4 regions of the Streptomyces sp. NPDC052043 genome follow, and region 2 is predicted to be linked to each of the others. Evidence: riboswitches for the same ligand, from Rfam matches in the RefSeq annotation. Region 2 holds a riboswitch; each other region holds the start of a gene.
The links. Region 2 has a riboswitch for cobalamin ahead of ACIHCX_RS09935 (prenyltransferase/squalene oxidase repeat-containing protein). Riboswitches for the same ligand answer to the same signal wherever they lie in the genome.
Positions count from the first base shown of each region.

Region 1: it holds a riboswitch for cobalamin, as region 2 does, so the genes downstream of both, ACIHCX_RS13215 (ribonucleoside-diphosphate reductase subunit alpha) here and ACIHCX_RS09935 (prenyltransferase/squalene oxidase repeat-containing protein) in region 2, are expected to answer to the same signal.
Region 3: it holds a riboswitch for cobalamin, as region 2 does, so the genes downstream of both, ACIHCX_RS09125 ((2Fe-2S) ferredoxin domain-containing protein) here and ACIHCX_RS09935 (prenyltransferase/squalene oxidase repeat-containing protein) in region 2, are expected to answer to the same signal.
Region 4: it holds a riboswitch for cobalamin, as region 2 does, so the genes downstream of both, ACIHCX_RS04525 (cobalamin biosynthesis protein) here and ACIHCX_RS09935 (prenyltransferase/squalene oxidase repeat-containing protein) in region 2, are expected to answer to the same signal.

Region 1 covers NZ_JBIUBT010000004.1:434,330-441,220, reverse strand. The annotation lists gene ACIHCX_RS13235 (GntR family transcriptional regulator) at 1-268, shown strand, start outside; gene ACIHCX_RS13230 (DUF3311 domain-containing protein) at 407-706, shown strand; gene mctP (monocarboxylate uptake permease MctP) at 703-2,313, shown strand; gene ACIHCX_RS13220 (GNAT family N-acetyltransferase) at 2,388-2,894, shown strand; cobalamin riboswitch at 2,940-3,093, shown strand; gene ACIHCX_RS13215 (ribonucleoside-diphosphate reductase subunit alpha) at 3,216-5,582, shown strand; gene ACIHCX_RS13210 (ribonucleotide-diphosphate reductase subunit beta) at 5,582-6,595, shown strand; gene ACIHCX_RS13205 (hypothetical protein) at 6,508-6,762, opposite strand; gene ACIHCX_RS13200 (helix-turn-helix domain-containing protein) at 6,856-6,891, shown strand, end outside.
Region 2 covers NZ_JBIUBT010000003.1:449,625-456,515, forward strand. The annotation lists gene ACIHCX_RS09920 (hypothetical protein) at 1-236, opposite strand, end outside; partial or broken gene ACIHCX_RS09925 (ABC transporter ATP-binding protein) at 330-485, opposite strand; gene ACIHCX_RS09930 (hypothetical protein) at 536-1,945, opposite strand; cobalamin riboswitch at 2,072-2,148, opposite strand; cobalamin riboswitch at 2,242-2,377, shown strand; gene ACIHCX_RS09935 (prenyltransferase/squalene oxidase repeat-containing protein) at 2,578-5,331, shown strand; gene ACIHCX_RS09940 (hypothetical protein) at 5,328-6,293, shown strand; gene ACIHCX_RS09945 (energy-coupling factor transporter transmembrane component T) at 6,290-6,891, shown strand, end outside.
Region 3 covers NZ_JBIUBT010000003.1:277,456-284,346, reverse strand. The annotation lists gene thiI (tRNA uracil 4-sulfurtransferase ThiI) at 1-8, shown strand, start outside; gene ACIHCX_RS09140 (enoyl-CoA hydratase/isomerase family protein) at 127-1,203, opposite strand; partial or broken gene ACIHCX_RS09135 (acyl-CoA dehydrogenase family protein) at 1,200-1,379, opposite strand; gene ACIHCX_RS09130 (cobalamin-binding protein) at 1,458-2,378, shown strand; gene ACIHCX_RS09125 ((2Fe-2S) ferredoxin domain-containing protein) at 2,442-2,783, opposite strand; cobalamin riboswitch at 2,901-3,023, opposite strand; gene ACIHCX_RS09120 (Fpg/Nei family DNA glycosylase) at 3,101-3,883, opposite strand; gene ACIHCX_RS09115 (maleylpyruvate isomerase N-terminal domain-containing protein) at 4,049-4,819, shown strand; gene ACIHCX_RS09110 (hypothetical protein) at 4,875-5,522, shown strand; gene ACIHCX_RS09105 (DUF397 domain-containing protein) at 5,527-5,709, opposite strand; gene ACIHCX_RS09100 (helix-turn-helix domain-containing protein) at 5,706-6,527, opposite strand; gene ACIHCX_RS09095 (NUDIX domain-containing protein) at 6,673-6,891, shown strand, end outside.
Region 4 covers NZ_JBIUBT010000001.1:953,776-960,666, forward strand. The annotation lists gene cobN (cobaltochelatase subunit CobN) at 1-1,163, opposite strand, end outside; gene ACIHCX_RS04520 (cobyric acid synthase) at 1,160-2,668, opposite strand; gene ACIHCX_RS04525 (cobalamin biosynthesis protein) at 2,665-3,606, opposite strand; cobalamin riboswitch at 3,708-3,852, opposite strand; gene ACIHCX_RS04530 (hypothetical protein) at 4,056-4,280, opposite strand; gene ACIHCX_RS04535 (anion permease) at 4,312-5,592, opposite strand; gene ACIHCX_RS04540 (class II aldolase/adducin family protein) at 5,747-6,478, shown strand; gene ACIHCX_RS04545 (alpha/beta hydrolase) at 6,620-6,891, shown strand, end outside.

The DNA.
Region 1 (6,891 bases), on a different contig from region 2:
GCGGCGCAGCCTGGTGAAGTACACCTCCCTCTACACCGCCCTCGCCGAGGTCTACGACGTCCATCTGGCCGAGGCCGAGGAGACCATCGAGACCTCGCTGGCCACTCCGCGCGAGGCGGGCCTGCTGGGCACCGACGTGGGCCTGCCGATGCTGCTGCTCTCCCGGCACTCCGTGGACCGCGAGGGGCGGCCGGTGGAGTGGGTGCGGTCGGTGTACCGCGGGGACCGCTACAAGTTCGTGGCACGGCTCAAGCGCCCGCAGGACTAAGGGCGTTGGGGGAGTAAGGATCTTGTGGCGGTTCCTCGGCGTCCTACGCACGAGGGATTCCGCACCCGTGGCACCGTGACCTAGATTGCCTGCGCACCGCACGCTCGCCGGTGATCAGCTAGGGGACGGAGTCGCCACATGTCGAATGCCCCGGAAGCCACCAGAGCGGTGGTGACGCCTTTACGGGTCGCCATCGCCCTCTGCCTCGCCGCCCCCTTCGTGGCGCTGCTGTGGGTGGGGTCGTACGCGAAGACGGACCCGGTGTTCATCGGGATCCCCTTCTTCTACTGGTACCAGATGCTGTGGGTGCTCCTCTCCGCGGCCCTGACGATGACCGCGTACCGGCTGTGGCAGCGTGACCAGCGCGCCGCCCGGGCCCCGCAGGCGGCCCGGACCGCCGACCCCGCCACGGCCGAGGACGGGGGTGCGGTGAAGTGAAGGACGGTGTCAACGGCGTCGCGCTCGGCGTCTGCGTCTTCTTCTTCCTGCTCGTCACCGTCATGGGCTTCCTGGCCGCGCGCTGGCGCCGGGCCGAGAACGAGCACAGCCTGGACGAGTGGGGCCTGGGCGGCCGGTCGTTCGGCACCTGGGTGACCTGGTTCCTGCTCGGTGGCGACCTGTACACCGCCTACACCTTCGTCGCCGTGCCGGCCGCCGTCTACGCGACGGGCGCGGCGGGCTTCTTCGCGGTGCCGTACACGATCCTGGTGTACCCGCTGATCTTCACGTTCCTGCCGCGGCTGTGGTCGGTGTCCCACCGGCACGGATACGTGACCACCTCGGACTTCGTCCGCGGCCGGTTCGGCTCCAAGAGCCTGTCGCTGGCGGTGGCGCTCACCGGCATCCTCGCGACCATGCCGTACATCGCGCTCCAGCTCGTCGGCATCCAGGCCGTGCTCGACGTGATGGGCGTCGGCGGCGGAGAGAGCACCCACTGGTTCGTGAAGGACCTGCCGCTGCTGATCGCCTTCGGTGTGCTGGCGGCGTACACCTACTCGTCGGGGCTGCGCGCGCCCGCGCTGATCGCGTTCGTGAAGGACACCCTGATCTACCTCGTGATCGCGGTGGCCATCATCTACATCCCGATCAAGCTGGGCGGCTTCTCGGAGGTGTTCGCCAAGGCGGGCCAGAAGTTCACCGAGACGGGGTCGGGCTCTCTGGTGCCGGCGGCGGCCGGCCAGTGGACCTACGCCACGCTGGCCCTGGGCTCCGCGCTCGCGCTGTTCATGTACCCGCACTCGATCACCGCGACGCTGTCCTCGCGCAGCCGGGAGGTGATCCGCCGCAACACCACGATCCTGCCGCTGTACTCGCTGATGCTGGGCCTGCTCGCGCTGCTGGGCTTCATGGCGATCGCGGCGGGCGTGCAGGTGAAGAACGGCCAGCTGGCCATTCCGCAGCTGTTCGAGAACATGTTCCCGGACTGGTTCGCGGGCGTGGCGTTCGCGGCGATCGCCATCGGCGCGCTGGTGCCGGCGGCGATCATGTCGATCGCGGCCGCGAACCTGTTCACCCGCAACATCTACAAGGACTTCCTCCGCCCGCACGCGACACCGAGGGAGGAGACCCGCGTCTCCAAGATCGTGTCGCTCCTGGTGAAGGTGGGCGCGCTGGTGTTCGTGCTGACCATGGACAAGACGGTCGCCATCAACTTCCAGCTGCTCGGCGGGATCTGGATCCTTCAGACCTTCCCGGCCCTGGTCGGCGGCCTGTTCACGCGCTGGTTCCACCGCTGGGCGCTGCTGGCGGGCTGGGCGGTCGGCATGGTCTACGGCACGGTCGCCGCCTACGGGGTCGCCTCGCCGACGCAGAAGCACTTCGGCGGCTCGGCCAAGGAGATCCCGGGCCTCGGCGAGATCGGCTACATCGGTCTGACGGCGTTCGTGCTCAACGCGGCCGTCGCGGTGGTCCTGACGTTCGTGCTGAGGGCGGTCAAGGCGCCCGAGGGCGTGGACGAGACCCGGCCGGAGGACTACACGGCGGACGCCGGCGACCCGGGTGTCGAGGCGGAGCTCCCGCCGGCCACGGCGGTGGCCCCGCAGTAGCACCGGGCACCCCGTGGGCCGCCGGAGAGAAATCCGGCGGCCCACGGCCGGGCCCGTACGGCAGACTCGGGCCCATGGACTTCGCGATCCGGCCGGTGGAACCCGGCGAGTACGGCACGCTCGGTGAGATCACCGCCCAGGCCTACCTCCAGGACGGGCTGCTGGACTTCGGCGAGAGCGACGGATATCTCGTCGAGCTGCGGAACGTGGCCAAGCGGGCGGCCGCGGCCGAGGTGCTGGTGGCGGTGGCGGACGGGAAGGTGCTCGGCGGGGTGACCTTCGTCCCCGGCGCCGGTCCCATGGCCGACCTCGCCGGCCCCGGCGAGACCGAGATACGGATGCTCGCGGTCGCGCACGCGGCGCGCGGCAGAGGAGTCGGCGAGGCCCTCGTACGGGCCTGTCTGGACCGGGCACGGGCCGTGGAGGGCTGTGTCCGCGTGGTGCTGTCCAGCCAGAGCTCCATGCGTACCGCCCACCGCGTCTACGAGCGCCTGGGCTTCGTCCGCACGCCGGGGCGGGACTGGAACCCGCTCCCGGAGCTGGACGACATCACGCTGCTCACCTACGAGTTGACATTCTGACACGCTCCGGAGTCGACGCGGCACAACATATGGGGGTGCCCGACTCACTCAGCACAAGATGTATGCTCGTGCTCACTGTCGCCGCAGGGGAATCCGGTGCGAATCCGGAACTGTCCCGCAACGGTGTACTCGTGCGCATATGCCCCATGGGCCGCCACGAGCGTCAGTCCGAGGACCTGCCGACAGCGCGCCCGGCCGTCCGGTCCGGGTGCCCTGACGTCCGGGCCTCGCGGAATGGGCTGGTGGGCGCGGCGCCGCGTGCGCTCGTGTGCTGCCCCCTGCCCTGTGCGAGTCCCCGTGCCGAGCGAGGGAGAGCTCCACGTGACCATCGCGCCAGCCGACCCGGTTTCAGTCACAGCCACGGAAACCGACGGTCCAGGTGCCGTACTGCTGCGGACCCTGACCGAGCTGACCGCCGACCTCCCCGACGCCGACCCCGGCCGGGTCGCCGCCGCCGCGCTGCGCGGCCGGTCGGCGCGGGCCGACGAGGCCGAGTTGCGTGAGCTCGCCACGGAGGCGGCCGCCGGGCTCATCTCCGAGGACCCCGCCTACTCCCGGCTGGCGGCCAGGCTGCTGACCCTCACCGTCCGCGCCGAGGCCGCCTCCCAGGGCGTCGTCTCCTTCACCGACTCGGTCGCCGTGGGCCACAGTGAGGGCCTCATCGCCGACCGGACCGCGGAGTTCGTACGCGCCCACGCCGACCGCCTGGACGCGCTGATCGACCGGGCCGCCGACGACCGCTTCGGCTACTTCGGCCTGCGCACCCTGCACAGCCGGTACCTGCTGCGGCACCCGATCACCCGCAAGGTGATCGAGACGCCCCAGCACTTCATGCTGCGGGTCGCGGCCGGTCTCGCGCAGGACGACACCGCGCGGTCCGTCGACGAGGTCGCGGCGCTCTACGGGCTGATGAGCCGCCTCGACTACCTGCCCTCCTCCCCCACGCTCTTCAACTCCGGCACGCGCCACCCCCAGATGTCGTCCTGCTACCTCCTCGACTCCCCCAAGGACGAGCTGGACTCCATCTACGAGCGCTACCTCCAGGTCGCCCGGCTGTCCAAGCACGCCGGCGGCATCGGCATCGCCTACTCCCGCATCCGCTCCCGCGGTTCGCTGATCCGCGGCACCAACGGGCACTCCAACGGCATCGTGCCGTTCCTGAAGACCCTGGACGCCTCGGTGGCCGCCGTGAACCAGGGCGGCCGGCGCAAGGGCGCCGCCGCGGTCTACCTGGAGACCTGGCACTCCGACATCGAGGAGTTCCTGGAGCTGCGCGACAACACCGGTGAGGACGCCCGCCGGACGCACAACCTCAACCTCGCGCACTGGGTCCCGGACGAGTTCATGCGCCGGGTGAACGCCGACGGGCAGTGGTCGCTGTTCTCCCCCGCGGACGTGCCGGAGCTGACCGACCTGTGGGGCGAGGAGTTCGACGCCGCGTACCGCGCCGCGGAGGCCCGGGGACTGGCCCGCAAGACCATGCCGGCCCGCGAGCTGTACGGCCGTATGATGCGCACCCTCGCGCAGACCGGCCAGGGCTGGATGACCTTCAAGGACGCCGCCAACCGCACCGCCAACCAGACGGCGCAGCCCGGTCACGTCGTCCACTCCTCCAATCTCTGCACGGAGATCCTGGAGGTCACCGACGACGGTGAGACGGCGGTGTGCAACCTGGGGTCGGTCAACCTGGGCGCGTTCGTGGCCGGCGGGGACATCGACTGGGAGCGGCTGGACGCGACCATCCGCACCGCCGTCACCTTCCTGGACCGCGTGGTCGACATCAACTTCTACCCGACCGAGCAGGCGGGCCGCTCCAACGCCCGCTGGCGGCCGGTGGGCCTGGGCGCCATGGGCCTCCAGGACGTGTTCTTCAAGCTGCGGCTGCCCTTCGACTCCCCTGAGGCCAAGGCCCTGTCCACCCGTATCGCCGAGCGGATCATGCTCGCCGCGTACGAGGCGTCGGCCGACCTCGCCGAGCGCAACGGCCCGCTGCCCGCGTGGGAGAAGACCCGTACGGCCCAGGGTGTGCTGCACCCCGACCACTACGACGTCGAGCTGACCTGGCCGGAGCGCTGGGCGGCCCTGCGCGAGCGGATCGCCGCCGTCGGCATGCGCAACTCGCTGCTGCTCGCCATCGCCCCGACCGCCACCATCGCCTCGATCGCGGGCGTGTACGAGTGCATCGAGCCGCAGGTCTCCAACCTCTTCAAGCGTGAGACGCTCTCCGGGGAGTTCCTGCAGGTCAACTCGTACCTGGTGGACGACCTGAAGGCGCTCGGCGTCTGGGACGCCCGCACCCGCGAGGCACTGCGCGACGCGAACGGCTCGGTGGCCGGCTTCGCCTGGATCCCCGAGGACGTGCGGACGCTGTACCGCACGGCGTGGGAGATCCCGCAGCGCGGTCTGATCGACATGGCCGCGGCGCGCACCGCGTTCCTGGACCAGTCCCAGTCCCTGAACCTGTTCATGGAGACGCCGACCATCGGCAAGCTCTCCTCGATGTACGCCTACGCCTGGAAGCAGGGTCTGAAGACGACGTACTACCTGCGCTCCCGCCCGGCGACCCGTATCGCCCGCGCGGCTCGGGCCCAGACTCCCGCCACCGTCCCCGTCCAGCAGGCGGCGCCGGACGCCGACGCGATCGCCTGCTCCCTTGAGAACCCCGAGTCCTGCGAGGCCTGCCAGTAATGACCAGCGAGACCAAGAACCTGCTCGACCCCGGCTTCGAACTGACGCTCCGTCCGATGCGCTACCCGGACTTCTACGAGCGCTACCGGGACGCCATCAAGAACACCTGGACGGTGGAGGAGGTCGACCTCCACTCGGACGTCGCCGACCTCGCCAAGCTGAGCCCGGCCGAGCAGCACCTGATCGGACGGCTGGTGGCCTTCTTCGCCACCGGTGACTCGATCGTGGCGAACAACCTGGTGCTGACGCTGTACAAGCACATCAACTCCCCCGAGGCGCGGCTGTACCTGTCCCGCCAGCTCTTCGAGGAGGCCGTCCACGTCCAGTTCTACCTGACGCTGCTCGACACCTACCTGCCCGATCCCGAGGACCGCGCCGCCGCCTTCGCGGCGGTGGAGAACATCCCCTCGATCCGGGAGAAGGCCGAGTTCTGCTTCCGGTGGATGGACTCGGTGGAGAAGCTGGACCGGCTGGAGACGAGGGCGGACCGCCGGCGCTTCCTGCTCAACCTCATCTGCTTCGCCGCGTGCATCGAGGGCCTGTTCTTCTACGGCGCCTTCGCCTACGTCTACTGGTTCCGCAGCCGCGGCCTGCTGCACGGTCTGGCCACCGGCACCAACTGGGTGTTCCGCGACGAGACGATGCACATGTCCTTCGCCTTCGACGTGGTGGACACCGTGCGCAAGGAGGAGCCCGACCTCTTCGACGACGAGCTCCAGCAGCAGGTCACCGACATGCTGCGGGAGGCCGTCGAGGCCGAGCTCCAGTTCGCGCGCGACCTGTGCGGTGACGGCCTCCCGGGGATGAACACCGACTCGATGCGGCAGTACCTGGAGTGCGTCGCCGACCAGCGCCTGACGCGCCTCGGCTTCGCCCCGGTGTACGGCTCCGAGAACCCCTTCTCCTTCATGGAGCTCCAGGGCGTTCAGGAGCTGACCAACTTCTTCGAGCGGCGCCCGTCGGCGTACCAGGTGGCGGTGGAGGGCACCGTCGACCTCGACGAGGACTTCTGAGCCTCGTCGGGGATCTCCCCGGCCTCCCGGTCCTCCTGGGCCTGACGGATCCGGTGGTCGGCACGTCGGTCGTGGACGATGCCGACCACCGACGGCAGGACCATGAGGACCAGGAGCCCCAGGACGAAGAGCATCGAGATCAGGCCTTGCAGCTGTGTCGTGGTCATGGACACCACTGTGGCGCCGGGTACTCCTCACCGTGAGTGGCAGGACTGCCGTACACCTTCAAAATCCTGCCACCGCGGGGGCACACTGGACCCATGCTGAAGAACGTGGCCACCGTGCTGCTGGACGGA
Region 2 (6,891 bases):
GTCATACCCAGCACGGAGAACAGCAACAGGCCGCCCGCGAGCCAGCACCCAAATGTCTGGCCCGCGAGAGTCCGAGCGGCGGTCTCCTGCTCCCTGGTGGTGGCCTCGAAGCCCAGCGCCCCGCCGATCATCATCAAGAAGAGCACGCCGCAGAGCAGCAGGTTCCCCGCGCCGACGATGACAGCGACCGGCTTGTCCACCCGGCGTATTCGTCTCCAGAGTTGTATGACGCTCACAGGAACGGAGCCTATCCAGAGGTGCGCCCACGGCTGCGACTGCCGGATTGCGCGTAGGCCGACGAACGGCGCCCAGTGCTGCGCCCGGTCGGTGGCCGTCAGGGTGGCCCAGTGGACGGTGCGGTCGCACCGGCGGTGCAGCAGGGTGCGGTCGTGGCCGACGGCGAGGAGGCCCGCGCCGGTGGCGGCACGGTAGTCCTCGACGACCGCGACCAGGGCGGCCGTCGAGGAGGCGTCGAGCGTCGCCGAACTCGGTCATCCGCCGGGCGCCCGGCGTCACGCGGCCCGTCGTCGTTCCGTCAGGCGCCCCGGCGCACGGCGATCGTGTCGCCGACACCCACGGTCGTCCCGCGCGTCGCGGTGGTGAACGCCGAGCCGTCGATACTGACCTTCCAGGTGTCCGAGCCGCTGTTGGCCCTGCCGTTGAGGGAGGTGAGGGCGCCGGTGCCGGAGGACGGGGTCACCCCGGTCACGCAGCCCGACGGGGTGGCGCCGCTCGTGGCCGCGTCGAGGACGGCGCCGAGCGTGGTCGTCGCGCCGGTCGGGGTCAGGGCGACGGAGCACACCGTGACGCCGTCCGTGCCGTCGTCCACGCTCAGCGCCACCTTCGTCGCCGTACCGGAGGTGAAGGAGCCCTGACCCACCCACTGCGGGGCGCCCGTCGCGGTCGGAACGGGCGGGGCCGCCGTGAAGCCGCCGCCGGCCACGGCCCGCAGCCCGTCGATCGACGCGTAGGCCGACGGGCTCGTGTCGCCGGGCAGGTACCGGAAGCCGCCACCCGGGTTGAACTGCTGCGCGATCAGGAAGTCGACCGGGGTCTTGCCCATGGAGGTGAGGAAGTCACCGGTCTGGGCGTTGACGCCGCAGGCGTTCAGGCCGGACACCGCCCAGCCGTTGGAGTCGGTGTTGGCGCCGAACATGCCGTTGAACGCGCCGCTGTTCGCCACGAGTTTGCTCTTCAGGAACGCCTTGGCCTTGATGACGCCCGCGTCGGTGTTCGGCACACCGGAGACGCACAGGGCGGCCATCGCCGCGCCGGTCATGTCGATGTCGCTCGTCGCGGCCTGCTGGCCCGGGTCGCCCTCGGCCCTGCTGAAGTTCCAGCCGCCGTCGTTGTGCTGGTTGGCCCGGATCCGGGTGACCATCGCGTCCCGGAGCACCTGCGGGATACGGCCCTGCCCGGACCGGGTCTTCGCCCCGTTCAGGGCGAGCGCGGCGAAGACGGTGCCGTTGAAGTTGGCGGACGGCCCGAAGTAGCCGGGTTCGGCGGTCTGCCAGTAGCCGTAGACGTCCGCGACCAGGTTGCGGGAGGCCGAGACACGCGCCGGGTCGATGCCCGCCGCGTAGGCGTTGAGCATGCCGCGCTCGTAGTCGGTGACGACGGGGGAGGAGGACGGCCAGCCGCTGGTGGAGAGCAGGTCGCGGTACACCGTTCTCGCGTTCTTGGCGGTGTCGCCGCCGGGCGTGACGTCCACGGCGGCCGTACCGGCCGCGGCGAACGCGCTGAACGCCCACTCGTTCGACAGTCCGGCGCCGGCGTACGAACCGTCCGGCGCCTGGAGGGACTTGAGGTATCCGACGCCGTTCGTCCTTGCGACGGTGAGCTGCGCGGGTGTGGTGGTGGCCGCCGCGGGCAGCGTGGTCAGGGCGAGGGCGCCGAGGACGGTGGCCGCGGTGACGGCCGAACGGCGGGACAACGAAAGGGACATGGCCTGCTCCTCAGGGTGAAGGACGCCGACCCGACCCGGGTGCGTCCCTCGCCGACAGGGCGGGAGCAGCGGGTGCGGCCGCCGCCCGGAACGCGTGGATCGGCTTCCAACGGTGCTTCACCGCCTGGGCATTCGGGCTCGGGACGGCCCCGCCGTCCCACACCGCTGCGCGTCAGCCCCGGACTCCCACCGGGTTCCCCCATTCGGCAGTCCGGGACGGTACCCGAGGGGCATCCCGGTCGCCAGAGGGTGCCCTCGGACACCAACGGCCCGTGCCCGCGGATGCCTTGACGCTCTGAGGCACCCCGTGTTCCAATCCGGCTGATACGCAATCAGTTCCAGGGGAAGCCGGTCGAAGTCCGGCGCTGACCCGCAACCGTAGGCCCGGCACCCGCCGGGCGAGCCGGAATGCCTGGAGCGTGTTCTTCAGCAACAGACGCCGTCGCGGACTACGGCGTGGTGCGACCGGCCCTGCCGGGGCGCGGGCTCTCCCGCCCACCCCCGGATGAAGGCTCCTCAACCACGCCTCCACGCGGGGGCAGACACGAGGGGCCGTGGTGGGGACCGAGAAGCGAAGAGACGGACGGGCCGGGAAGAGCGCCTCGAAGAGACCGGGGCCGAGACCGCGCCCCGTGACGGCACTGGTGTCGGCATGGCTCGTCGTGCTGGCCGGCTGCGTGACCTTCCTCACGACGACACCGGCCGCGGCCGACCCCGTCGGGGACTGCACCGCCACCAAGGGCGCGATCGTCGCCGTCGACTTCGGGCCGTTCGGCGGCAAGGTCGAGCGGGGCTGCGACACCACGCCGACCACGGGCTACGATCTGCTCCACGACGCCGGCTTCACCACCGAGGGCACCCAGCACGACGGTCCCGCCTTCATCTGCCGCATCGGCTACGGGCCCTTCGACTCGGGCACCCAGTACCCGACGCCGGACACGGACTCGTGCGTGCTGACTCCGCCGGTCACCGCCTACTGGTCCTACTGGACCGCCTCACCCGGGCAGCACGCCTGGACGTACAGCCAGTACGGCGCGATGGCCCGCAAGCTGAAGGACGGCGACGTCGACGCCTGGGTCTACGGCGGTACGAACCTCGGCGGCACCACCGGCGGGCCCGCCTTCAGTCCCGACGACGTCCGCGCGGGCGGCGCCACCACCCCCGACCCGGGCTCCACGCCCACCGGGGGACCCGGGCAGGTCGACCTCGCGGGTGCCGCGGCGTGGCTCAAGGGCCTTCTGACCGACGGCGAACGGATCGTCGACGAGGGTGCCGACACCCCCAACCACCTGCTGACCACGGAAGCGGCCTACGCCCTCGCCGCGGTCGACGGCCGGAGCACGGCACTCGACAAGGTCACGGACTTCCTCGCCGCCCACACGGACGACTACGCCTACCCGGACGGCACGGACCAGGCCCCGGACGCCACGGCGGCCGCCCGCCTCGCCCTCCTCGCCGAGGTCACCGAACGCGATCCGCACGCCTTCGGCGGCCACGACCTCCCCGCCGACCTGACGCGGAACGTCTGCGCGGCGGGCCCCGAGTCCGGCGAACCGACCCCCGGCTGCACGGCCAAGGGTGACTTCAGGAACGCCACCTACGCCGACGGCCAGGCGCTGTCCGTGCTGGCCCTCCTCCGGGCCGGAACCACCCCGCCCGCCGCCGCCGTCGACCGGCTGACGCAGATCCAGTGCGCGGACGGCGGCGTCACCAGCATCCTCATCCGCCCCGGCGAGTACTGCGACGGCGACCCCGCCACCACCGGGCTCGTCGCCCTCGTCCTGCACCGGGCCGGCGGCCACGACGACGCCGTGGACCGTGCCCGCGCCTACCTCACCGGGGCCCAGCGCACCGACGGCGCCTTCCCGGGCTACACCGGCGCCGAAGCCGGCAGCGTCACCGCGACGGCGTACGCCGCCCAGGCCCTGCGCGCGCTCGGGGACACCGACCGCGCGGACGCGGCCGTCGCATGGCTGTCCCGGCAGCAACTCGACGACGGCGGCCTCGGCTTCGAGGAGGACGCCACCGACCCGGCCATCTATGCGACCTCGCCGACCGTGCTCGCCGGAGCCGGCACCAGCCTGGTCACCCTGACGGTGAAGGAGGCCGAGCCCACCGACCCGCCGACCACCACCCCCACCGGCACCCCGACCACCCCCGTCCCGACCACTCCGGCCCCGGGCGCCGGCCCCGACCTGAAGAAGGGCGTCGCGTACCTCACCAGCGCCGCCCACCTCAAGCAGGGCCAGTACTACACCGACGGATCCGGTTCGGCCCGCGCCGACTTCGGCCTCACCATCGACGGCGCCTACGCGCTGGCCGCCACCGGCCTGAACAACGCCAAGCTGCGCGGCATCGTCGACTTCCTCGACCACGGCGGCAAGGACGGCGAGGGCCGCACCGTCAACGACTGGACCTCCGTCGGCACCGCGTACGCGGCCGGCGGTTCCCTCGGCAAGACGGCGCTGCTCGCCGAGGCCGTCGGCCGTGACCCGCGCGACTTCGGCCGCCACGACCTCATCGCCGCCCTCGACCAGGCCGTGTGCGCGAAGCCGAGCACCGCCCCCGACCGCTCCTGCGCCGCCAAGGGCGCCTACACCAACGCCCCTTCGGTGTTCTCCCAGTCCCTCGCGGTCATGGCGCAGCTGCGCGCGGGGGAGGAGACGGCGGTCGAGCAGCCGATCGCGTACCTGGAGAGCCTTCAGCAGGACAGCGGCGCCTGGCCGAGCCTGATCCCGTCCACGAACGACTCCGACGTCGACTCCACCGCGATCGCCGCCATGGCCCTGGACCTGGCCGGTGGCGACACGGCGGACAAGGCGGTGGACAGGGCCCTGGCGTGGATCGCGTCCCGGCAACTGCCCGACGGCGGTTTCCCCGGGACCGCGGGCGACTCCGTCAACTCGGCGGCGCTCGCGGTGCAGGGTCTGTCCCTGGACGCGGACACGTACCGCGCCGAGATCGCCCGAGCCCTGAAGTTCCTGGCCTCGCAGCAGAACGCCGACGGCGGCTTCCGGGTGGCCAAGGAGGGGCAGGACGAGTCCGACCTGCGCGCCTCCACCCAGGCGGTCGGCGGCGCGACCGGCATCAGCTTCGGCCGCCTGGAGCGCAGCCTGACCGGAACCTCGCCGCAGCCCACCCCGAGCCCGAGCGGCCCTGGCGGCTCGGACGGCGGCATCCCGGAGATCGTCACGCCCGGCGACACTGGTGGGACCGACGGCGGCTACGGCACCGGCGGTGGTACGGGCGGCGGCGGTGGCGGTGTGCTGGCCTCCACCGGCGCCCAGGTCGGCGCCCTCGCGGGGATCGCCCTCGTCCTGGTGCTCGCCGGCTGGCGCACCGTCGTCGTCGCCCGCAGGCGCGCCGAGAGCGGAGCGGGGCGATGACCTCCTCGCCCCTCCTGGCCGTGGTGGCGCGGGCCGGGGCGGCGCTCGGTCTGACCGCCGCCGCCCTCGGGGCGGCGGCGGCCCCGGCGGCCGCCGACCCCCAGCCGATGGGCCGCTGCACCACGACCTCCTCAGTGGTGCTGGCCGTCGACTTCAGCCACTGGGGCGGCCCGATCTTCCGTGCCTGCGGCACCACGCCCACCACCGGCTACGAGCTGCTCAACCAGGGCGGCTGGCGCACCACCGGCACCGGTCACGACGGTCCGGCCTTCATCTGCCGTATCGGCTACAGCGGTTACCAGAACGGCAAGCAGTTCCCGCCCCCGGCCCAGGACGACTGCGTCCTGACCCCGCCCGCCTCCGCGTACTGGTCCTACTGGCACGCCGATCCGGGCGCCGGCGACTGGAGCTACAGCCAGCTCGGCGCCATGCTCTACAAGCCGAAGCCCGGCAGCGTCGACCTGTGGATCTTCGGCGGTACGAACATCGAGGGCACGGAGGGGCGGCCGAAGGTGACCCCCGACCAGTTGCGCGCCCACAACACCCGCTCGCAGGGCGACGCGGGCCGGCCCGCGTCCACCGCGAAGGCGCCCGTGCTGCCGCCGGACGTCGACACGGGCCCCGCGCCCGAACAGCGGTCCAGCCGGCGTTCCGAGCCGCCCTCGCCCAAGCCGGAGAAGCCGAAACCCAGCAGGACCCCGTCGCCGTCGCCGAAGCCGAGCAGGACCCCGACGCCCAGCCCCTCGCACAGCGTCACGCCCAGCCCCTCGGAGAGCGTCACGGACAGCCCGTCGGCCCTGGCGGCGCCGAGCTCCGGCACCAAGGTGGTCGACGCGGCCCCCGCCGGCGACGCCCCGCACGACCCGGGCTCGGTCGTGCCCGTCGTCGCGGGCGCCTCGCTCGTCGTACTGATCGGCGGCGCGGCCGCGTTCGTGGCGCACCGCCGTCGCCGTACCGAGTGACCGCCGTGGCCGGTACGACCGCGGAGCCGGCGCCCGCCCCCTCCGGCCCACTGCCGGACCGGGGCGGCCGCCGCCTGCCGCGCACCCTGCACCCGGTGGCCTGGTGGGTGTGGGCCCTCGCCCTGGCCACCGCCGTCAGCCGCACCGACAACCCGCTGCTGCTGTTCCTGGTCCTCGCCGTCCTCGGCTACGTCGTCACGGCACGGCGCACCGAGGCGCCCTGGGCGCGGGGCTTCAAGTACTACCTCTGGCTGGCCCTGACGGTCGTGGCGATCCGCGTCGTCTTCAGGGCCGTGTTCGCCACCGGCATCACGCCGCGCGACCACTTCCTCTTCTCCCTCCCGCACCTGCCCACGCCCGACTGGTACGCCGGGATCCGCATCGGCGGCCCGGTCTCCCTCGAGGCGCTGCTGTCGGCGGCGACGGACGGGCTGCGGCTGGCGTGCATGCTGTGCTGCATCGGCGCCGCCAACACCCTCGCGAACCCCAAGCGCGCCCTGCGGGTCCTGCCGGGCGCCCTGTACGAACTGGGCGTCGCCGTCACCGTCGCGATCAGCGTCGCGCCGCAGCTCGTGCGCAGCGTCCAACGCGTCACGCG
Region 3 (6,891 bases), 170 kb from region 2:
CTGCCTGACCGGATGGTCGACGTGCCACCGTCGGCTGGACCCGACGCGCACGGTGACTGCCCTGGACCAGGTCCACGGCCATGGGCGCGTCCATGTGCCCGGGTCCGAGCAGCGCGACGGTCCTGCTCACCAGGCCGCTTCCGCATCGGCGCCAGGGCCGGCGAGGCCCAGTTCACGGTCGCCGAGCGGGGCGAAGAAGCGGTTCACGTCGGCGTCGGTCACCTCGGCGAGGGTGTCGGGGGACCAGCGTGGGTCGCGGTCCTTGTCGATGACCTGGGCACGGATGCCCTCCACCAGGTCGGGGCTGCTCAGGGCGGCGCAGGAGACGCGGTACTCCTGGTCGAGGGCCGGCTCCAGCGATCCGAGACGGCGGGCGCGGCGCACGGCGGCCAGGGAGACCTTCACAGCGGTCGGTGACCTGGTGAGCAGGGTTTCGGCCGCCTCCTTGGCGGCGGGCTCGCCGTGGTCGAGCAGCCGGCCCACGATGCCCTCGACCGTCGCGGCTGCGAAACAGGGGTCGATCCATTCCCTCTGCTCCTCCAACTCCCCTTGCGGCAACGGTCGGGCATGGCGTGCCAGCACCTCCCGTACGGGCGTGCCGGCCAGGTCGTCGATGAGGGTCGGCAGGGTCGCTGACGGCACGTAGTGGTCGGCGAGCCCGCAGAGCACGGCGTCGCCGGCGCCGATCTGCGCACCGGTCAGCGCGAGATGGGTGCCCAGTTCCCCGGGGGCGAGGGCCAGCAGATGGGTGCCGCCGACGTCGGGGACGAAGCCGATGCCGGTCTCCGGCATGGCGATCCGCGAGCGCTCGGTGACGATCCGGACGCTGCCGTGCGCGGAGACGCCGACGCCGCCGCCCATCACGATGCCGTCCATGACGGCGACGTACGGCTTCGGATATCGGGCGATACGGGCGTTGAGGTGGTACTCGTCGCGCCAGAAGGCGGCCGAGGCGGTGCCGTCCCCGTCGCGGGCGTCGTCGTGGATGGCGCGGATGTCGCCGCCCGCACACAGGCCGCGCTCCCCCGCGCCGCTGATGACGACGGTCTTCACGGCCGGGTCGTGTTGCCAGGCCGTCAGCGCCTCGTCGATGCGGCGCACCATCTCGTGGGTGAGGGCGTTGAGGGCCTTCGGCCGGTTGAGGGTGATATGGGCGGCCCGTCCGTCGGTGTGGAACAGGACGGGTTCCTCGGCGGCGGTCATCCGAACGCCTCCGTCAGGCCGCGGGCCATGAGGACACGCATGATCTCGTCGGTTCCTTCCAGGATCTGTTGGACGCGCGGGTCACGGACGATCTTCTCAAGGCCGTACTCGCTGAGGTAGAGGTAACGGCCGTACAGTTGGAGCGCCCGGTCGGTGGCCGAGCAGCCGGTGCCGGTCGGTGCGATCACGCCGTGCAGGCCCTGCACGCCGGGCGCCGGAATCAGCGGATCCGCGAGGCCTCCTACAGTCGAGGTATGCGCATCGTCTCCCTGCTGCCCGCCGCGACCGACATCGTCGCCGAACTCGGCCTTTCGGAGCAGTTGGCCGGCCGCACCCACGAGTGCGACTGGCCGCCGCGCGAGGTCGCCTCGGTACCCGTGGTGACCGGGGCGGACCTGGACCAGGACGCGCTCACCAGCCGGGAGATCTCCGACGCCGTCGGCGGGGCGGCGCACTCCGGTTCGTCGCTCTACACGCTGGACACCGAGGCCCTCGCCGCCCTGCGCCCCGACGTGGTGCTCACCCAGGACCTGTGCGACGTGTGCGCGGTGTCGTACGAGAAGGTCAGCCGGACCGTACGGCTGCTCGACGCCGGCACCCGGGTCCTCAGCCTGGAGCCGCGCACGCTCGACGACGTACTGGACTGCCTGGTCACCGTCGGCGACCTGCTCGGCGTGCACGAACGCGCGCAGCGGCGCCGGGCCGCGTTGCGGGCTCGCCTCGACCGGGTCCGCGGCGCGGTCGCCGGCCTCGACCGGCCCCGGGTGGTGGCGATCGAGTGGCTCGACCCGCTGTGGCCCGCCGGGCACTGGGTGCCCGAGCAGATCACCACCGCCGGGGGCGAACCGCTGCTCGCCGCGCCCGGCGAGCACACCGGGCCGACGACCTGGGAGGCGGTACGCGCCGCGCGGCCGGACGTAATCCTCGTCCTGCCGTGCGGCTTCCCTCCCGAACGCACCCTGCGCGAAGCCGCGTTGCTCACCGGGCTGCCCGGCTGGACGGATCTGCCCGCCGTACGGTCCGGCCGTGTCTGGGTACTGGACGGACCGTCCTACTTCAACCGGCCGGGACCTCGGGTGGTGCGCGGGGCGGAGGTGCTCGCCCAGGTCCTGCACGGCGTGCAGGCCGGCGAGGCGGTCACGTCGGCGGAGGCCCGGCCGTTCCCCGTCCGGTGACGACGGGCTGGTCACCTCGCACGTGCGATCGTCCTGGCGCGTGCGTCCTGGCGCGCACGGGCCTCAGGAGTCCGTGGGTCGCCGTGGCGGGGTGATGGCGTACAGGCCGAGGATCTCCGGCAGGGGTGCCACGCCCGGGCCGCCCTCCCGCACCCAGGCGACGATGTCCTCGGTGCCGCCCTCGTCGTTGACGAGCCCGAGCCAGACCGGCCGCGCACCGGCGGCCCGGCCCGCGGAGGACGGCTGGACCACGATGACGTTCGCCTGCTCGCACACGTCGAGGCAGTCGGAGATGCGCACCGGCACCTCCGCCCGCAGCCGCGCGGTCTGCGCCGCGTGGTCGACCCCGGGCACCTTGGGGCTGCCGCAGCAGCAGTCCCGGCACACGACGACCCGGCACGGCACCGAACCGCTCCCCGCCACGGCACCGTCCGGCGCCTCGTCCGTCGGCCTTTCGGGCACGCCGCACCACTCCCCTCCCGGGGAGATCCGCCCCGGTGTCGCTCGAGGAGGCGACCGCGTGAGTCTCCTGGCTCCCGGGTCTTCACTCGTCCCGCCTTCCCACCCCGGGCGGGGCGGTGGCATCCCGGAACTCGCTCACCGGTCACAGTGGCGGGACCGCGCCGGATTCACACCGGCTTCCTCGGACCGCCGTCGCCTTATGTCGCCGGTCATCATCCCATGATCGGTTCCGCCCGCCCCTCCGCACCGGCCGGCGTCGCTCATCCCTGGCACCGCGGGCACCAGACCGTGCGGCGTCCGCCGACGCGGTGGGAGCTCAGGAGCCACCCGCAGCGGGGACACGTCGGATCGCTGTCGTCCCTGTGCCCGGTGAGCCAGGAGGGCCTCGGTGGCACGCACCCGGCATGCACGGACGTCTCGAGGACCCGGCCCATTCGTGCATGGACACGCCGAAGTGCGGTCTCGCTCAGGTCCCGCGCCGGGGTCCGAGGAGCCACCCGGGCCCGCCAGAGGATCTCGTCGCACAGGAGGTTCCCGAGACCCGCGATCACGGACTGGTCCATCAGCACGCTCTTGACGGCACGCCGTCGTCCCGACAGCAGCTCCCGGAACTCCGCTCCGCGCACGGTGAGGGCATCGGGACCCAGACCGTCGGTGATGCGCTCGACCTCCGTGTCGTCGACCAACCGTACGCCCTGGAGCTTGCGTTGATCGCGGTAGCGCAGCTGCCGGGAGTCGTCGAGCGTCAGCAGGATGCGGTCATGCCGTTCGACCGGTTCGTCCGGGGAACAGCACCGAAGCGACCCCGTCATGCCGAAATGCCACACCAGTGTCGGACCGTCGTGACCCGTCGGCACGAACAACCACTTGCCGTGCCGCCACGCCTCCCCCAGACGCCTGCCCTTCAGTTCCCTCCGCAGCCGCTGCGCGCTGACCCCCCGCAGCACCCCGGCGTCCCGCACCTCGACGTCCGTGACACGCCGGTGCCGGCCGCAGGCCGTCAGCACCTCGCGGAATCCCTCGACATCCGGCAGTTCGGGCATGCGTGCGTCCGGGCTCCTGGTCGTACGGTCATCGGACCGCCGTACGCGCCGCCGGGTACCCGCGGAGGGCGAGCCCACGCGCTCCGCACCCCGCCCCCGGGCCTCATGCCTCCGATCGGACGCGAGCCGGTTTGGCGGACGGCCCGACCGGGATACCCATGGCACGTGATTCCGTCCAAGGTCGACGAAACGCTCCCGGAACTGGCGCCCTTCGTCTACGCCGTGCAGGGCCGAAGGCCCGACGACGGCACGTGGTGCGAGGCGTGGACGGTGCGTGACGTCCTGGTCCACCAGACGGGGAACGCCGAGGAACTGGCCCGGGTGCTGCGAGCTTTCCTTGCGGGCACACCGGTGGAGACCAGAAGCTTCGAGCGTGAGGCTCCCTACCGGCGGATGTCGGACGCCGAGCTCTGGGCGGCGTTCCTGACCAACTGCAAACAGCTCACCGAGGTCACCGCGGCCGCCGCGCGGGCTCTGTCCCCGGACACCGAGGTCATGTGGACCGGCCGTTCCGTGAAGGTCCCCTTCTTCGCGGAACACATGCGTGAGGAACTGATCCTCCACCGCTGGGACCTGACCGGCGACGACCGGACGGCCGTGCAGTCCCTGACCGAGCCGTGGATGACCGAGCACAGCGTGGTGTCGGTCGGCCGGCCCCTGCTGATCCGGGGCCGCGCCGATCTGGACCTCGGGGCCGAGGGGCAGGTCGAGGGCCGCCTGCGCACTCCGGGCACGGACGACGTCGTGGTGACCGCGGACGCGGAGGGCGGCACCATCCGGTTCGCCGCCCCCGAGGGCCCGGCCACGATCGAAAGCGACGCGGCGACACGCGTCCTGCTCCTGTGGGGCCGCCGCCCCGCCGACCCCACCCGCTGGCACAGCGCCGCGGGCCCGGAGTCGTTGCGCAGGGTACGGACCCTCCTGGGCGGCTACTGAGCCGTCGTCGCGTGTGGCTGCCACGGCGGGGCAACTCCTCGTAGGGTGGACCGTCATGGCCGAGTCTCACCCGCTGCTGGGCATGTTCCTCAATGCTGCCGACGGACGCTTCCCGCCTGCGGACGGCCGCGTGACCGTTCTTCCCCCTCTGCCGGGTGGGCTGGAGTGCTCGGTCGCCTTCACCGGGCACGCCGTGATCGCCACCGCCCTGTCCGCTTCCGACGTCCGGGCTCAAGGAGCCGACGGGTTCGGGGCTTCCATGGCTCCGGACTTCCTGCGTTACCTCGCAGGTCGCGAGGGGTGGATCGACAGTGTCGACGTGACACTCGTCGCGCGTGGCGTGCCGGCCCCTCACCGCCTGCCCGAACGTCTTGATGTCGACGACCACCCGCGTGTGCGTCGTGCTCGGGCTTTGCGTACCGACGTCCGTGTCTACGGAGATGAACGGGGCCTTGTCACCCTGGCCGGCGGCCTGGCTGGACGACGCGAGACAAGCATCGAACTCCACCACACCGGTAGCAGTGGGGCTGGGCTCGGCCGCTCCCTGCTGGGTGACGCTCTCACCCTGGTCCCCACCGGTGAGCCGGTTTTCGCCGCTGTCGCCCCGGGCAACGCACGATCCCTTCGGGCTTTCCTCGCAGCGGGCTACAGCCCCCTGGGCAGCGAGGTCCTCATCCGTCCCAGACGGCCGACCTCGGGGTGACGCACTACACCACGAGCCCGAGGAAATCCACCCACGCCGAGGAGGCGACCTCGAACCGCGGTCCGTCAGCCTGCTTGGAGTCGCGTACGTGCACGGCTCCGGGGGCGTGGGCGACTTCCACGCAACTGTCGCCTTCGGAACCGCTGTAGCTGCTCTTGAACCAGTCCAGCTCACCGTTGGTGTTCATAGCGCTCCTCGCATCCGCTGCAACAACTCGGCCGAGTCCGCGGGGGACAGAGCCTGCGATCGCATCTTGGCATAGCGCATCTGCATCACGCTCACTGCTTCCCGGTCAGAAACCAGCTGCCCGGTCTTCTGTCCCTCCGAGTACCCCAACCACTGGCGCTCCGAGGTCTCAAGAAGTTGCATGGGCCCGTCCGTACCCGCGTGGAAGGGCTGCCGCTGAGGCATGATCTGAAGCTCCAGGTTCCACAACTCCATGTGGACGAGCAGGTGGTCGAGCAGTTCCCGGGTGACATCCTCACCTCCCGTGTGCCGCAGCAGTACCGACTCCTCGACGATGAAACTGAACGCGACCGGCGGCTTGCGCGTCAGCAGTTCCTGCCGCGCCAGCCGGGCGGCAATCCGCTCCTCCAGTTGCTGCTCCGTAGGAGGAGGCGGCACGTTGAGCATCACCGCGCGCGTGTAGGCCTCGGTCTGGAGCAGCCCCGGCACGACCCGGCACTCGTACGTGCACAGGCTCACCGCCGTCTCCTCCATCTGCGCCCACTCCCGGAACCAGACCGCCAGCCCCCGCTGCCGCCCCACGTGCCGGGCCACGGCCCGCAGTACACCGAACGATTCCAGCGCCTCCTCCGCCCGCTCGACGAAGTGCGCGGTGGGCATCCGCCGGCCCTGCTCCACCGAAGCGACCGAGGCATGCGAGTAGTTGAGCCGCTCGGCGAGCTGTTCCTGCGTCAGCAGGGCCCGTTCACGGAAGACTTTCAAGGCCGCCCCGAACGCCTTCAAACTGCCGGACGAATCAAGCGCACTGCCACCTGCCATGAACGACGACCCCCTGTCACACCCGTCACCTCTTGCAGCAGGTACAACGGTTCAACCCTGAGCGGGGGTTACTTGCCCGGCGCGGCTGGAACCAGTACAGGACGGCTTGTACGGGCAGCACCACACCGCCGGAAGGAACTGATCTGTGACGGCACACTCCACATACGAGCAGAGCTGGACGATCTACGGTCAACGCCAGTTGGACTACGGCTACTCGCCCCCGGTACCGGACCGCGTCGACTGGGGATTCTCGCCCGGCCAGGGCCCCGGAGCCGAGATCCTCGGAGACATCCGCGGCAAGCGGATCCTCGACGTGGGATCCGGTCCCGGACATCACGCCGTTCACCTGGCCCGCGAGTACGGC
Region 4 (6,891 bases), on a different contig from region 2:
TCGATGAGCCGGTGGATCAACTCGTCGCCGTTGTCCGGGTATTCCGTGAGGGAGTACCCGGCGTCCCGGAGCGCGTCGAGCACCCGCACCGCCGAGGCGGGGGTGTCGAGGCCGACGGCGTTGCCGACCCGGGAGTGCTTGGTCGGATAGGCGGTGAAGACCAGGCCGAGCTTCTTCTCGGCGTTCGGCTTGTGCCCGAGCCGTGCGTGCCGTACGGCGATCCCGGCGACCCGGGCGGCCCGCTCGGGGTCGGCCGCGTACACCGGCACGTCGTCCGGTCCCTGCTCCTTGAAGGAGAACGGGACGGTGATCAGCCGCCCGTCGAACTCCGGGATGGCGACCTGCATGGCCGCGTCCATGGGGGAGAGGGCGGCGTCGGACGCGTCCCAGGCAGCCCGGGACGAGGTGAGGCAGAGCCCCTGCAGCACGGGGATGTTCAGGTCCGCGAGCGCCCCGATGTCCCAGGCCTCCTCGTCACCGCCCGCCGACGCCTGCGAGGCGTGCGTGCCGCCGGCCGCGAGGACGGTGGCGACCAGGGCGTCGGCGCGTCCGAGGATCTCGTACAGCCCGGCGTCCGCACCGCGCAGCGAACCGCAGAAGATAGGAAGGGCGTTGGCGTCGTGCGCCTCCATCGCGTCGCACAGGGTGTCCACGAACGCCGTGTTGCCGCTGAGTTCGTGGGCGCGGTAGAAGAGCACGCCGACGGTCGGGCGGCCTTCCACGAAGGCGCGTTCGCCGTGGACGCCGTACTCCGGCATCCGCTGCGGCTCCTCGAAGCCCTCACCGGTCAGCAGCACCGTGTCGGACAGGAACCGGGCGAGTTCCGCGAGGTTCTCCGGGCCGCCCTCGACGAGGTACTTCAGCGCCTCCGCCACGACTCCGGCCGGCACCGACGACTCCGCCATCAGCTCGGCGTCCGGTACGGCCTCGCCGCCCAGCAGCACCGTCGGGACGCCGGAGGCCTTCAGCGCGGCGAGCCCGTCCTCCCAGGCCCGCTTGCCGCCGAGCAGCCGTACGACGGCGAGGTCCGCGCCGTCGAGCAGCCGGGGAAGTTCCTCGCCGACGTCCACGCGGGTCGGGTTGCCGATCCGGTAGGAGGCCGCCGAGGCTCGGGCGGCGAGCAGATCGGTGTCGGCGGTCGACAACAACAACACTGTGCTCATGCGGGCGCTCCCGGTGGAATGAAAGGCAGTCCTTGCGGCGCGCCCGACTCGATGAGTCGCCACAGCGCGTCCGTGTCCGCGTGCTGTTCGATCAGGTCGCCGAGCCGGTCGAGCTGCTCCTCGCGCAGCGCGGCGAACGAGGTGTCGGGCGCCGGCACGAAACGCCGGCCGGCGGCGGCCGCCACCTCGCGCAGGAAGGCCCGGCGGAAGCCGTCCGACTCCAGGGAGCCGTGCCAGTGGGTGCCCCAGACGGCGCCGACCCGGCACCCGTCCAAGAAGGGACTTCCGCCGGTGACTTCGGCGACCCCGTGGTGGATCTCGTACCCCTCGACCCGTTCGCCGAGGGCTTCGCCCTCCGGCCGGGTGAGGGTCTTCTCGCGGGCGAACCTGACCCGTACGGGCAGCAGTCCGAGGCCGTCCACGTGTCCGGCTCGCGACTCGACGTCGTCCTCGATGTGCTCGCCGAGAAGCTGGAAACCGCCGCAGATGCCGAGCACGGGCCGCCCGTCCGCCGCCCTTCTCGCGAGGGCCCGCGCAAGCCCCCGCTCCCGCAGCCACTCCAGTGTCCTGACCGTGCCCCGCGTGCCGGGTACGACGACGAGGTCGGCGTCGGTCAGTTCCTCGGGACGGTCCACGAACCGCACGACGACGCCTGGTTCGGCGGCGAGCGCGTCGACGTCGGTGAAGTTGGACATCAGCGGCACGGCGCAGACGGCGACCCGCAGCACGTCCTCGCCGACCGGCGGCGCCACGGTGGACTCCCGCACCGCGCCCCGCAGCGAGACGCGCAGTCCGTCCTCCTCGTCGATGCCGAGCCCGTGCCGGAACGGCAGCACGCCGTACGTACGCCGTCCCGTGAGCCCGTGCAGCATGTCGAGGCCGGGTTCGAGCAGCGAGACGTCCCCGCGGAACTTGTTGACGAGGAACCCGGCGACCAGTTCCTGGTCCTGACGAGACAGCAGCGCGAGCGTGCCGAAGAAGGAGGCGAAGACGCCGCCGCGGTCGATGTCGCCGACGACGAGCACGGGCAGCCGCCCGCCGCGCGCGATCCCCATGTTGACGATGTCGGTGCGGCGCAGGTTGATCTCCGCCGGGCTGCCCGCCCCCTCGCAGATCACCGCGTCGTACGTGCTCCGCAGCTCGGCGAGGCAGTCGAGGACGGTGCCGAGGAGCCGCTGCTGCCGCCCGCCGTGGTAGCCGCGGGCGCTCATCTCACCCACCGGCCTGCCGAGCAGCACCACCTGACTGCTCTGCTCGCCGCCCGGCTTGAGCAGCACCGGGTTCATCAGCGCGGTCGGCTCGACGCGGCACGCCTGGGCCTGCATGGCCTGCGCCCGCCCGATCTCGGCGCCCTCGCGGGTGACGAAGGAGTTGAGGGACATGTTCTGCGCCTTGAACGGGGCGACCTTCACGCCCTGGCGCACCAGCCACCGGCAGATCCCGGCCGTGACGACGCTCTTCCCGGCGTCGGAGGTGGTGCCGGCGACGAGCAGACCGCCGCTCATGACGTCCGTCCTCTCTTCAGCAGCCGTACGCCCGCGCACACGCCGAGCGCGAGCCAGCCCACGCGGCGGGAGAGCCGTACCGCGCGCTCGATGTCACCCGGCCGGACGGCGCGTCCGGGGCCGTTGAGCACCGGGCGGTGCTCCACGCGCCCGGCGTACGAGAGCGTGCCGCCAAGGCGCACGCCGAGCGCCCCCGCGAACGAGGCTTCCACCGGGCCGGCGTTGGGGCTCGGATGCTTGCCGGCGTCGGCGCGCCAGGCGCGTACGGCACCGCGCGGGTCGTCGCCCGCGACGGCGGCCAGGGCGGCGGTGAGCCGCGCCCCCGGCCATCCGGCGAGGTCGTCGAGCCGGGCCGAGGCCCAGCCGTAGCGGCGGTAGCGGGGGGACTTGTGCCCGACCATGGCGTCCAGGGTGTTGACCGCGCGGAAGCCGAGGAGCCCCGGCACACCGGCGGCGGCTCCCCACACCAGCGCGCCCACCACCGCGTCGGAGGTGTTCTCGGCGACGGACTCGACCACGGCGCGGGCGATGCCGTCGGCGTCCAGTGCCTGAGGGTCGCGCCCGCACAGATGCGGCAGCCGCGCCCGGGCGCCCTCGATGTCACCGGTCTCCAGCGCGCGTCCGATCACCCGCGCCTCCCGGGCGAGGGAGGTCCCGCCGACGACGGCCCAGGTGGCGGCGGCGGTCAGCGCGACGGACGCGGTACGGGAAGGACGCAGGGCAGACGCGGCCAGCGCGGCCGACGACACGACGCCCCCCACGCACACGGCGGTGTGCAGGGCGCCCCAGCCGCGGTGGTCCCGCCACAGCGCGCGTTCCACGGCACCCGCGGCCCGTCCGAACACGGCGACGGGGTGCCCGCGGCGCGGATCGCCGAGGAGCAGGTCACCGAGGAGGCCGGCGGCGGCGCCGTACGCGAAGTCGCGATCGGCACCCATCGGGTCAGCCGGTCGTGCGGTCGGTCAGTGAGTCGCTGGTGAACCTCGGTCGGCAGCCGCGCATGGCGATACATGTCCTCACTCAGGGTGTCCACGCCCTGGTTCGACGAGACCGGCGGTGAGAGTTCCTGACTCCCGGGGATGTTCTTCCCCGGTCACAGTGGCGGGACCGCGCCGGATTCGCACCGGGCTTCCTCTCCTGCCGCCGTATGTGGCTCCGGCAGTCCACCACGCACCGCGAACACCCGTCAACCTGCCGTTGACCTGCGCAGGGGTACTGAGATGAGGCCCACACCCCGGGGCGGGCCGGACGGGAAAACCCGCCCTTCCCGGGCCGTCGCGGGGACGGTCCGGCAAGAGCGGGTGACGTGGTGACGTGTGGGTCGGGCGGGACCCGTCACGCGGATCCGACCCGGTCGCCAGGGTCCCGGCCGCGCCGGGCAGTACGGCTACGCCATGATCAGGTGGATCCCGTAGGCCACCGCGGCGGCGCACGCGGCGAAGCAGGCGTAGGCGCCGGTGACCGCGAGGACCCCGCTGCCGTCGCCCTGGGCGACGGCCCGCTCGCGGCGGGAGAGACCGGCGATGCCGAGGGTGAACAGGGCCACGAGGCCCACCGTGACGCCGAGGCTGACGCCGAAGACGGAGCCGAGGGCCGCCCAGTCGATCTTCATGGTGTTCTCTTCCTTCTGCCTGGACGCGAGCTCAGACGGCGGCGGCCGGCGGGGGCGCGACGGACGCGGGGTCGGTGGCGGGCGCGGAGGGCTGGGCGGGGATCGTGGCCGTGAGCGTGTCGGTCACCGGGGAGGCCGGCGGCGGGATGACGGCGGCGATGGCCTGGGTGACCACGCCGGCCGGCTCCTCGGTGTCGGCGTCGGTGCCGGTGTTGTTGACGTTGGTGTGGTCGACGACCTCACGGCGGGAGATCTTCCAGATCGCGGCGCTGGAGGCCACCAGGAACACGGCGACGAGGCAGGTGCCCCAGGCGCCGAGCCGGGTCACGGCCTCCGCGCCGGCCCCGACCAGGGCCGCGGCGGGCAGGGTGAGCGCCCAGGCGACGGCCATGCGGGTCGCGGTGGACCAGCGGACCACGCCGCCCTTGCGGCCCAGGCCCGCGCCCATCACCGAACCCGAGACGACGTGCGTGGTGGACAGGGAGAAGCCGAGGTGGGAGGAGGCCAGGATGGCGGTGGCCGCGCTGGTCTGGGCGGCGAAGCCCTGCTGCGGCTGGAGGTCGGTCAGGCCCTTGCCCATGGTGCGGATGATGCGCCAGCCGCCGATGTAGGTGCCGAGCGCGATGGCCAGACCCGCGGAGAGGATGACCCAGGTGGGAGGGTTCGAGCCGGGGGCGAGGGCGCCGCCGGCGACCAGGGCGAGGGTGATGACGCCCATCGTCTTCTGCGCGTCGTTGGTGCCGTGGGCCAGCGAGACCAGGCCCGCGGAGGCGATCTGCCCCGCGCGGTGGCCCTTCTCGGCCGCCCTGCCGTGCGAATGCGACTTGCTGCCGATGCCGTACGACAGCCGGGTCGCGACCAGCGCGGCCAGACCCGCGACGACCGGGGCGACGACCGCCGGGATGAGGACCTTGGTGAGCAGGACACCGCCGTGCACGGCGCTGAAGCCGGCCGAGGCGATGGTGGCGCCGATCAGACCGCCCATGAGGGCGTGCGAGGAGCTGGAGGGGAGTCCGACCAGCCAGGTCAGCAGATTCCAGAGGATCGCGCCCACCAGGGCGGCGAAGATGACTTCGGGACGGATGCCGCTCTCGTCGACGAGACCCTTGGAGATCGTGTTGGCGACCTCCACGGAGAGGAAGGCGCCCACCAGGTTCAGCGCGGCGGACATGGCCACCGCGACCTTGGGCTTGAGCGCGCCGGTGGAGATGGTCGTGGCCATCGCGTTGGCGGTGTCGTGGAAACCGTTCGTGAAATCAAACGCGAGTGCGGTGATCACCACCATCGCGAGGATCAGCGAGAAGCTTTCCATTTACCCAGGCAATCGTTCGAGCGTCATTGGCGCGTTGAACGTAGGTAACCCGGGTGAACGGAAGATGAACTGAGGCGGTCATCGCGGTGTTCCTTCCCGCGTTCCGGCGGACAGGAACGGCCGCTCGCGGGAGGCGTCCTGGCAGGATCGGCGCATGACCGAACAGCGGCGGGACCGAGCGGACGCACAAGGCGAGCGGGCCAAGGCGCGAGGGGCCGGGGCGGACGTGTCCGGGGACACGGCGCGCGCCTGGCGGGAACTGGTCGCGGCGGCCCGCCGCACGGTGTCGGACGGGCTGGTCGTCGGCACCTCGGGCAACGTGTCCGTACGCGTCGGCGACATCGTCCTGGTCACCCCCTCGGGCGTCCCCTACGACCGGCTCACGGACGACGACGTCACCGGCGTCGACCTGGACGGCAGACAGGTGCTCGGCACCCTGGTGCCGACCAGCGAACTGCCCATGCACCTCGCCGTCTACCGCGGCACCGACGCGGGCGCCGTCGTCCACACCCACGCCGTGCACGCGACCGCCGTCTCGACGCTCGTCACCGAGCTGCCGCTGATCCACTACATGGCCGGCGCGCTCGGCGGCCCCGTCCGGGTCGCCCCGTACGCGACGTACCGCACCGAGGAACTGGCCGGGAACGTGCTGCGCGCCCTCGCCGGCCGCACCGGCTGCCTGCTCGCCAACCACGGCACCCTCACCCACGGCGCCGGCCTCGACCAGGCCTACGACCGCACGGCCCAGCTGGAGTGGATGTGCCGTGTGTGGCTGGCGGCGTCCAGCGTCCCCGGCCTGACACCGGCCCTGTTGACGCCGGAGCAACTGGCGCAGGCGGGGGAGCGGCTGCGGGCGTACGGACAGCAGGGGCAGGGGCAGGGGTAGAGAGGGGGAGGGAGCCGGGGCAGAGATCGGGAAGGGCTGCGGCGAGGAATGAACGCCGCTCTTCATGGAACCCGCGCGGACATGTCACCCCGACCCTCCGTCCCACTGGCCGGTGACCGGGTGCGCCAGGACACTGGAGCCGTGCCCACTGCCAAAGCGACGGCCGCGGCCGTCACCGCAGCCCTGGCGGCCGGCGCGGCGAGCGTCGCCGCGGGCCGGCTCGCCAGCGACGCCGCGCTCAAGGCGCCCCCGGGCCGGCCCCTGCCCACCGAACCCCGGCTCACCGTGCACGGCACGGCCGCCGGCCGGATCAGCCTCACCCGGGACCTCGCCTCCCTGCGCCCGGGCACCTACGGGCTGGCGGGCGACGGCTCCCACGCGGTGGTGGGCCCCGTGCTGCCCACCGCCCCGCA